DNA from 2 places in the Klebsiella sp. MISC125 genome. Region 1 is predicted to be linked to the other one. Evidence: predicted binding sites of a transcription regulator. Region 1 holds the regulator's gene; the other holds the start of a gene.
The links. Region 1 encodes CRP, which controls carbon source genes, mostly activating them, when cyclic AMP is high. Its sites were predicted from a motif close to ATGTGANNNNNNTCACAT; they were not measured.
Positions count from the first base shown of each region.

Region 2: garD (galactarate dehydratase) is a predicted target of CRP. The motif match lies at 3,964-3,981, and genes of this name have one in related genera.

Region 1 is NZ_CP180448.1:533,087-538,235, reverse strand. It holds gene ACMYSL_RS02445 (NUDIX hydrolase) at 1-399, shown strand, start outside; gene ACMYSL_RS02440 (hydrolase) at 543-1,502, shown strand; gene ACMYSL_RS02435 (YheU family protein) at 1,499-1,717, shown strand; gene ACMYSL_RS02430 (phosphoribulokinase) at 1,754-2,623, shown strand; gene ACMYSL_RS02425 (OsmC family protein) at 2,679-3,083, opposite strand; gene crp (cAMP-activated global transcriptional regulator CRP) at 3,388-4,020, shown strand; gene ACMYSL_RS02415 (YccS/YhfK family putative transporter) at 4,072-5,149, shown strand, end outside.
Region 2 is NZ_CP180448.1:738,042-743,190, forward strand. It holds gene ACMYSL_RS03545 (tagatose bisphosphate family class II aldolase) at 1-127, opposite strand, end outside; gene ACMYSL_RS03550 (DeoR/GlpR family DNA-binding transcription regulator) at 480-1,274, shown strand; gene ACMYSL_RS03555 (sugar kinase) at 1,285-2,232, shown strand; gene garD (galactarate dehydratase) at 2,287-3,858, opposite strand; gene ACMYSL_RS03565 (MFS transporter) at 4,252-5,149, shown strand, end outside.

The sequences.
Region 1 (5,149 bases):
TTTGCACTAATTGCCTGGGCAGACTGCGAACCGCATATCGCCAGCGTCAACGATGCCCGTTGGGTGCCAATTGCCAGGCTTGCCGACTATTCCCTGGCGTTTGATCACCAGAAAATCATCGCCGCCGCTCTGCATCGCTTAAGGCAAAAGACCATGTATTCTTTACTGCCCGTTTACTGCTTGCCGGAGACCTTCACCCATGGCCAGCTACAGGAAGCGACGGAGATAATCCTCGGTCAATCCATACAGCGTAAAAGCCTGATTCGCCGTTTTGAAGCGTCAGGGATGTTTGAAGAGACAGGTGAGAGCATGGCGACAGGCACAAGAAAGGCCCGCCTGTGGCGGCGTAAGCCTGGAGTGGATATTCATCTTTTCTCACGCAATCTGCTTACCGATTAGCCACAAGACCACATATTGGCTAACCTGCGCACTTCATGCGCGGTATAGTATGTATAAAGATTATTAATTGCTCTGGTGCTATGGTTGATATCACTCCCACAGAAATGACGCCCCCCGAAGACGACTCGCAGCAGTTTCACCCGATGCGCGGCGTTGGCAATCGTCATTTGCAAACCATGTTGCCGCGGCTAATCCGTCGCAAGCTACGTTTCACTCCACACTGGCAGCGTCTTGAATTACCGGATGGCGACTTTGTCGATCTGGCGTGGAGCGAAGAACCATCTCAGGCTCGTCATAAACCGCGATTGGTGGTGTTTCATGGTCTTGAGGGCAGCCTGCACAGCCCTTATGCTCACGGACTCGTCCACGCGGCCATGCAGCGCGGCTGGCTGGGCGTGGTGATGCATTTTCGCGGCTGTAGCGGCGAACCCAACCGAAATAACCGCATCTATCATTCAGGCGAAACGGAAGACGGCTCCTGGTTTTTACGTTGGCTTCAGCGCGAATACGGCGACGTGCCAACTGCAGCTGTGGGTTACTCGCTCGGGGGCAATATGCTGGGCTGCCTGTTGGCGAAAGAAGGTGACGATATTCCTGTCGATGCTGCCGTTATCGTCTCAGCGCCGTTTATGCTGGAAGCCTGTAGTTCTCATATGGATAAGGGGTTTTCCCGCGTTTATCAGCGTTATCTGCTCAATCTGCTGAAGGCGAATGCCGCGCGTAAGCTGAAAGCTTATCCGGGCTCTTTGCCGGTTGATTTACGCCAGCTAAAAGGTATGCGTCGCATCCGCGAATTTGACGATAGCATCACCGCCAGGATCCACGGTTTTGCCGATGCGCTAGACTACTATCGCCAGTGTAGTGCGATGCCGCGCTTAAGCGACATCACTAAACCAACGCTGATTATTCATGCGAAGGACGATCCTTTTATGGATCACCACTCCATCCCGCCGCAAGAACAGCTACCGGCAAATGTCGAGTATCAACTTACAGAGCATGGCGGCCATGTTGGTTTTGTCGGTGGTACGCTGCGCAAGCCGGAAATGTGGTTAGAACAGCGAATCCCGGATTGGCTAACTCGCTGGTTAGGAGGGCAAATATGATTATTCCCTGGCAGGATCTCGATCCCGAAACGCTGGATAACCTGATTGAAAGTTTTGTATTACGCGAAGGCACCGATTATGGTGAGCATGAACGTTCGCTGGCGGATAAAGTCGCCGATGTCAAACAACAGCTGAAAAGCGGAGAAGCCGCGCTGGTGTGGTCAGAGCTGCACGAGACGGTCAATATTATGCCCCGCAAGCAGTTTCACGGCTAAGGCGGCATCACACTATCGTTTACCCTGGGAGTTGTTATGTCTGCCAAACATCCGGTGATTGCCGTCACGGGCTCTAGCGGCGCGGGAACCACGACCACCAGCCTCGCCTTTCGCAAAATATTCGCCCAACTAAACCTCCACGCCGCCGAAGTGGAAGGCGATAGCTTTCACCGCTACACCCGCCCGGAAATGGACATGGCGATCCGCAAAGCGCGAGATCAGGGCAAACACATCAGCTACTTCGGTCCCGAGGCTAACGATTTCGGCCTGCTGGAGCAGACTTTCAGAGAATACGGGCTGAACGGTACAGGTCAGTCACGCAAGTATTTACACACCTATGATGAAGCCGTGCCGTGGAATCAGGTTCCTGGCACCTTCACTCCCTGGCAGTCGCTGCCTGAACCCACTGACGTGCTGTTTTATGAAGGCCTGCACGGCGGAGTTGTCACGCCCCAGCACAACGTCGCTGACCATGTTGATCTGTTGGTTGGGGTTGTGCCGATCGTTAACCTGGAGTGGATCCAGAAGCTTATCCGCGATACCAGCGAACGCGGCCACTCTCGTGAAGCGGTGATGGATTCCGTCGTTCGCTCGATGGAAGATTACATCAACTTCATCACCCCGCAGTTTTCACGCACTCACCTCAACTTCCAGCGCGTACCTACGGTGGATACGTCCAATCCATTTGCAGCCAAAGCAATCCCATCGCTTGATGAAAGCTTTGTCGTTATCCATTTCCGCAACTTACAGAATATCGATTTCCCCTGGCTACTGGCGATGCTTCAGGGCTCGTTTATCTCGCATATGAACACGCTAGTGGTGCCGGGAGGGAAAATGGGGCTGGCCATGGAGCTCATCATGGCGCCATTGGTCGAGCGGCTAATGGAAGGCAGGAAAATCAATTAACAAAAAACCCCGGTAGCGCAGCGCATGCCGGGGCGACGAGTTCGCGCCGTTCGGCTTATCCCTCGATCACTTCATAAGAGTGAGTTATGTTTACCGCTTTCTCCAGCATCAGCGCCACCGAGCAATATTTTTCCGCCGATAGGTCAACTGCGCGAGAAACGGCAGCATCTTTCAGCTCTTTACCGGTCACGATAAAATGCAGATTGATATGGGTAAACAGACGCGGTGCTTCCTCGCGACGCTCAGAAGTCAGCTTAACTTCGCAGTTAGTGACGTTATGGCGTCCCTTCTGCAGGATAGAAACCACGTCAATTGCGCTACATCCGCCCGCCGCCATCAACACCATTTCCATCGGGCTAGGCGCTTTATCCCCGGAATTACCGTCCATCAGAATCTGGTGACCAGAAGCCGACTCACCAATGAAGGTTAACCCTTCAACCCATTTCACTCGCGCTTGCATAAATTTAACTCCAGGGCTGTAATTTTCCTGACAGATTACGCGCACATAACAATTCTCGCAACGGAAGGCGACCTAGGTCATGCTGAAGCGAGACACCAGGAGACACGCGGCGAAAGCTATGCTAAAACAATCGGGATGCTACAGTAATACATTGATGCACTGCATGTATGCTGAGGAGTTCACATTACAGGCTGCAGGAAATTTTCAGCCAGATTCCCAGGTATAGGGATTTAATACGATTGCATGCCCGGATGCCGTGTAGTGTCGGCATCTGGAGATAGCTTATAACAGAGGATAACCGCGCATGGTGCTTGGCAAACCGCAAACAGACCCTACCCTTGAATGGTTCTTGTCTCATTGCCACATTCATAAGTACCCCTCAAAGAGCACGCTGATCCACCAGGGTGAGAAAGCAGAAACGTTGTACTACATCGTTAAAGGCTCCGTGGCTGTACTCATCAAGGATGAAGAAGGTAAAGAGATGATCCTCTCTTACCTCAACCAGGGCGATTTCATCGGTGAATTAGGCCTGTTTGAAGAAGGTCAGGAACGTAGTGCATGGGTACGTGCGAAAACCGCATGTGAAGTGGCCGAAATCTCCTACAAAAAATTCCGTCAGTTGATCCAGGTTAACCCGGACATCCTGATGCGTCTCTCTTCGCAAATGGCACGTCGCCTGCAGGTTACGTCAGAGAAAGTCGGTAACCTCGCCTTCCTCGACGTGACGGGTCGTATCGCCCAGACGCTGCTGAACCTGGCAAAACAGCCTGATGCGATGACCCACCCGGACGGTATGCAAATTAAAATTACCCGTCAGGAAATCGGTCAGATCGTTGGATGCTCCCGCGAAACCGTTGGTCGTATCCTGAAAATGCTGGAAGATCAAAACCTGATCTCCGCGCACGGTAAAACTATCGTCGTCTACGGTACCCGTTAAGTCGGCAAAACGGCGTATTGCATAGCAATACGCCGTTTTTGTTTCCCCCTCATGTGGCGCAGGCTGATTTACCACCCGGAAGTCAACTACGCACTGCGGCAAACGCTGGTGTTGTGTCTGCCGGTCGCAATCGGACTTCTTCTCGGACATTTACAGCAGGGCTTACTGTTTTCCCTGGTACCAGCCTGTTGCAACATTGCCGGTCTGGACACACCACATAAGCGCTTCTTTAAACGCCTGATTATTGGCGGTTGCCTGTTTGCTGGCTGTAGCCTGATTGTCCAGCTCCTGCTGCAACGCGAGATCCCTCTACCGCTGATTCTCACTGGTCTGGCGCTAATCCTTGGGGTGACTGCCGAAATCAGTTCACTGCACGCGCGACTACTGCCTGCTTCACTTATTGCCGCCATTTTTACCCTCAGCCTTGCGGGCAACATGCCGGTGTGGGAGCCACTGCTAATCTACGCGCTCGGCACCTTATGGTATGGCGTCTTTAACTGGTTCTGGTTTTGGCTATGGCGCGAACAACCGCTGCGCGAGTCGCTGAGCCTGCTCTACCGCGAACTGGCTAACTATTGCGAGGCCAAATACAGCCTGCTGACCCAGCATACGGACCCGGCCACCTCGCTGCCGCCGCTACTTAACCGCCAGCAGAAAGTGGTTGATCTGATTACCCAGTGTTACCAGCAGATGCATATGCTGGCGGCCAATCAACGCAACGACCACAAACGTCTGTTGCGCGCTTTTCAGGTGGGGTTGGATTTACAGGAACATATCTCCGTTAGCCTGCATCAGCCGGAAGAAGTGCAGAAACTGGTGGAACGCAGTCACGCAGAAGCAGTGATTCGCTGGAATGCGCAAACCGTTGCCGCCCGCCTGCGTGAGTTGGCGGACGATCTTCTCTACCATCGTTACCCACAGCGTTTTCAGATGGATAAACAGATCGGCGCGCTGGAAAAAATTGCCTGGCAACATCCGGATAACCCGGTCGGCCAGTTCTGCGCCTGGCACTTCAGCCGTATCGCCAGGGTTCTGCGTACCCAGCGTCCTCTGTACACGCGCAACTTGATGGCGGATAAAACCCGACGTTTACCCCTGCTGCCAGCGCTAAAAAGCTACCTGTCGTTTA
Region 2 (5,149 bases), 200 kb from region 1:
AGCGCAGTTCGGCTGCAGTTTCTACTACGACCTGCATCGTTTCCAGATTGTGGATATTAAAGGCAGGAACGGCGTAACCGAGACGCTGGGCTTTCAACAGCATATTTTTACTAGAGATAATGTACATTCGTACTCCTCATTTTTTAAATCGTAAGTTTGTGGTGATCTTTATCCTTCATTTTGAAAGTAATGTAACGATCGTCTTCCACTCATGTTGTGATCCATCGCACACAAACGCTATTTTGTTTTAAAAATGAAAGTTAATCATTGTTGTGTGGTTTCTTTTTTAAAGGTATTTTATGAACTAAACTTAACGTTAATCGTATGAATCTATTGTTTTTAGTGAATTTTATGTTTTTTGTCAGTGGCATGAAGTTTGACAATGTGGCGGGGAAATTTAAAAATGAAAGTTATTCTGGGAGATAATAAGAAGGCGCAATACCGTGGCAAAACCGTCAACCAGCCTGCTAAAAAGGCGCTTGGACATCGCGGAGATCGTACGCAAAAACGGGGAGATTAAAGTCGATGATTTGGCTGAAATGCTGGCCGTTTCCGGAGTGACGATTCGCAATGACCTGAATTACCTGGAGCAGCAGGGCTATCTTAAGCGCTCTTTTGGTGGTGCAATTTACACCGCCCAGTCGGGGGCCCCGGTGGCATTGGTTCGGGAGTCTTCGGTTGCGATAGACAAAGCGCTGGAAACCGAAATGGCTCGCCAGGTTGCAGCGCAAATAGAGAATAGTGAAACGTTATTTTTGGGACAGGGCTCGATTTTGCGTAAAGTGATCCCTTTCCTTGCTGGTTACGATGAGCTTTGTCTGCTACTTAACGATTTGTCGCATGTCCCGCTAGCTCAAGAATTCCTTAATGGTGAAACCGTATTACTCGGCGGTGTACTGGGGAATAACGGAAAAATTGTTGAGGGTGATTTGGCGCTTAACGCTCTGGGACATTATCGCCCTTCGCGAGCGCTTATCGCTGTTGATCAGATTGCCGAGGATGGCATCTTGAGCGTCAGGCAAGAGGCCAGCGCCCGACTGTTGAATGAGGCGATTACCCAAAGTGATCGAGTGATTGCAGTAATCGCTAATCGCCCAGTATACGGCGACAAGCGGTATGAGATTGGTCATTTGCAGCAGATGAGTTGCGTGGTGACGCCGCAGGTTGTTGCTGCGGAATATCATGCTCGTCTACTCGCCGCAGGGCTGACTAACAGCTATACCAATAATGAGTGCCTGACATGGCTCAACCCTGCTTTGCAAAAAGCAAAGTAAAGGAGCGATGATGAACGTGACCATTTGCACCATCGGCGAACTACTGGTGGAGTTTCTGGCAAAAGAAGAGAACCAGGGCTTTTCTCGCCCGGGAGAGTTTTGGGGGCCATATCCCAGCGGTGCACCGGCAATTTTTGCCGATCAGGTGGCAAAGTTGGGTTTTGGTTCGGTGCTTTTTAGCTGCGTCGGCAATGATGCGTTTGGGGAAATGAATATCGCGCGACTGGATGCCGATGGCGTTAATGTCAACGGTATCGCCATACTGCAAAAAGCGACTACTGGCAGTGCTTTTGTAAGCTATCGGAGTCAGGCACAGCGCGATTTTATTTTTAATATGCCGAACAGTGCCTGCGGTCTGTTGACTGCCGATCATATTGACGAAAGCCTGCTTAATCAGTGCAATCATTTTCACATTATGGGCTCCTCGCTGTTTTCGTTTCGCATGATCGATGCGATGCGTAAGGCGATTGAAAATATCAAAGCGCGCAACGGCACGGTTTCGTTCGATCCGAATATTCGTAAAGAGATGCTCAATATTCCTGAAATGTCGCAGGCCTTTGAATATATTCTCGATTACACGGATATTTTCCTGCCAAGCGATGGTGAGTTGAATTACTTTGGCCTTAATCCGGGGCGTGATGAGCAAGTACTGGTTGATAAGTTGCTCAAACGCGGTGTTAAGCATGTTGTCATTAAACGTGGGCCTCGGGGAGCCAGCTATTTCAGTGCTCAGGAAACGCATCATGTTACCGGTTTTAATGTGCCAGTTGTGGATCCTACGGGAGCGGGTGACTGTTTCGGTGCAACCTTTGTCAGTCTGTTTCTGTCAGGCGCATCGCCGCAGGAAGCGTTGAGATGGGCTAATGCCAGCGGTTCTCTGGCGATTACCCAGCGTGGGCCGATGGAAGGGACTTCGACGAAGGCGCAGATAGAGGCGTTTCTTAACGAACAGAGATGAGAATGAGTTATCCCGCTCGAGGCAATAACGAGCGGGATAAATGATGTTAACGGATCACGTCACCGGCGCTGGGTTAAACACCGCCAGCTGATTATGTAATCCCCACTGATCCGAGAAGGTTTTCTTGCGGCCGCTGGCGACATCAAGAATAAACTCGAACAGCTTCAGCCCCACCTCTTCGATGGTCTCTTCACCGGTCGCAATCGTTCCGGCGTTGATATCCATTAAGTCAAACCAACGATTCGCCAGTTCGGTACGCGTTGCCATCTTAATGACCGGCACCGCTACCAGGCCATACGGCGTCCCGCGACCGGTGGTAAACACCTGCACGGTGATCCCAGAGGCCACCTGCTGGGTACCGCAGACAAAATCACTGGCTGGCGTTGCGGCGTAAATCAGGCCGCGTTTGGTTGGACGCTGTCCCGGGGAAAGTACTTCGGCAATCGCGCTCTTACCGGATTTAGCGATAGAACCGAGCGCCTTTTCCACCACGTTTGCCAGGCCGCCTTTCTTGTTGCCTGGGGAAGGGTTGGCGCTGCGGTCGGTTTTGCCCATATCGAGATAGTTATCGTACCAGGCCATCTCTTCCAGCAGACGTTTACCCACTTCTTCGTTGATGGCGCGTGGCGTCAGCAGATGGATTGCATCGCGCACTTCGGTCACTTCGGAGAACATCACGGTTGCGCCGCAGCGCACCAGCAGGTCGGACGCATAGCCCACTGCCGGGTTGGCGGTCACGCCAGAAAACGCATCGCTGCCGCCGCACTGCATACCGACCACCAGCTCGGAGGCCGGGCAGGTTTCACGTTGGCGCTGGTTCAGTTTCTCCAGATGACGCTCGGCAACTTGCAGAATATCGTCGACCATCGATTTAAAACCGACGTGCTTTTCGTCTTGCAGGCTAACGATACTGGCGCTATCCACCGGGATGCTTTTCACATCATCGGTACCTTCCAGCAGACGCTCTGGCTGAAGTTTTTCACAGCCGAGGCCAATTACCATCACTTCGCCGCCGAAATTCGGGTTAAGCGCAAGGTTGTGAATGGTACGGATAGGCACGACCGCCGCCGGGGCGTTAATCGCCACGCCGCAGCCGTAAAGGTGATTCAGGCCGACTACGCCATCAACGTTGGGATATTTCGGCAGCAGATCGCGTTCGATAATTTTAACCACGTAATCTACAACGCCCGCCACGCAGTGCACGCTGGTGCTAATGCCGAGCAGGTTTTTGCTCCCCACGCTACCGTCTGCGTTGCGATACCCTTCGAAGGTGTAGCCTTCCAGCGGCGGCAGCGGCTCGGGAACTTTGGTCGCCAGCGGCAGGGTGTTGAGCGGTGGCGCTTCCGGCAGCTCGACCAGCGATTCATCAATCCAGCTACCCTGCGCGATATCACGTACCGCGTAGCCAATCACTTCGCCATAGCGGATGATTTCACCGTGTGCGGGAATATCGACCAACGCGACCTTATGGCCTTGCGGGATATGTTCAACGAGCGTGAGTCCATCAGGGAAACGCGTTCCGGCCGTTAAACCTCGATCGTTAACAATAATCGCCACATTATCCGTTTCGTGTACTTTTATATAAAACGCCGTCGGCGATTCTTGTCTAATTTCAATGTCAGCCATTGTCCAGTATTCTCCAGCAAGGTGCGAATAATAAAATAAAACGGTTATTCAATTTCTGATGCTCAGATTTGTGGAATTAAGAATGTCAGGTGTTTAGATTTAAAAATGTGATCTAAATCACTCATTTTTGCGTGAGGGAGTCAGGTATAGAAGGAAATCACTGGAACTGTGCATTAGCGCCCACTGATTGTTGCATTTGCACAATTATAATGGTTTTTGTTATCTCTTTGTGGGGTTTATGCACAGTGATCAAATACCGTGAGCTGATTATACTGAGTCATGCTTGCAATGCGTCGGATAAGTAAATCGACAGTGTCTAAGATCGATTTATAAATAACTAAAATCACACCAGTAATAAATGATGGAAGGTGTGTCGTACCTGAGGAATATAAAATGAGTGTGGATGCTGCAATAGAGCAGAAAAAGGGTATGCCAACCCGATATTTAATTCTGTTGATAATATTTATTGTTACTGCCATTAACTATGCAGACCGTGCGACGCTATCTATTGCCGGTACCGAAGTGGCGAAAGAGTTGCACCTGAGTGCAATCTCAATGGGTTATATTTTCTCCGCTTTCGGTTGGGCCTATTTGCTGATGCAAATTCCTGGCGGCTGGCTGCTGGACAAATTTGGCTCGAAGAAGGTCTACACCTACAGCCTGTTCTTCTGGTCGCTGTTTACCTTCCTGCAAGGCTTTGTGGATGTATTCCCGCTAGCCTGGGCTGGTGTCTCAATGTTTATCATGCGTTTTATGCTGGGCTTCTCGGAAGCACCTTCTTTCCCGGCAAACGCCCGTATCGTTGCGGCCTGGTTCCCGACCAAAGAGCGCGGTACCGCATCCGCTATCTTTAACTCCGCGCAATATTTTTCTCTGGCGCTGTTCTCTCCGTTGCTGGGCTGGCTGACTTTTGCCTGGGGCTGGGAACATGTGTTTACCGTCATGGGTGTGATTGGTTTTGTCCTGACCGGTCTGTGGGTTAAGTTCGTTCACAACCCAACCGACCATCCGCGGATGACGAAAGAAGAACTGAAATTTATTGCGGATAACGGTGCCGTGGTCGATATGGACCATAAAAAGCCGGGTGACTCTGCTGCAAAAGGTCCAAAACTGGATTACATCAAGCAGTTGCTCAGCAGCCGAATGATGCTAGGTATCTTTTTTGGTCAGTACTTCTTAAACACTATTACCTGGTTCTTCCTCACCTGGTTCCCTATTTACCTGGTGCAAGATAAGGGGATGTCGATTCTGAAAGTGGGGATGGTGGCTTCCATTCCGGCACTGTGCGGTT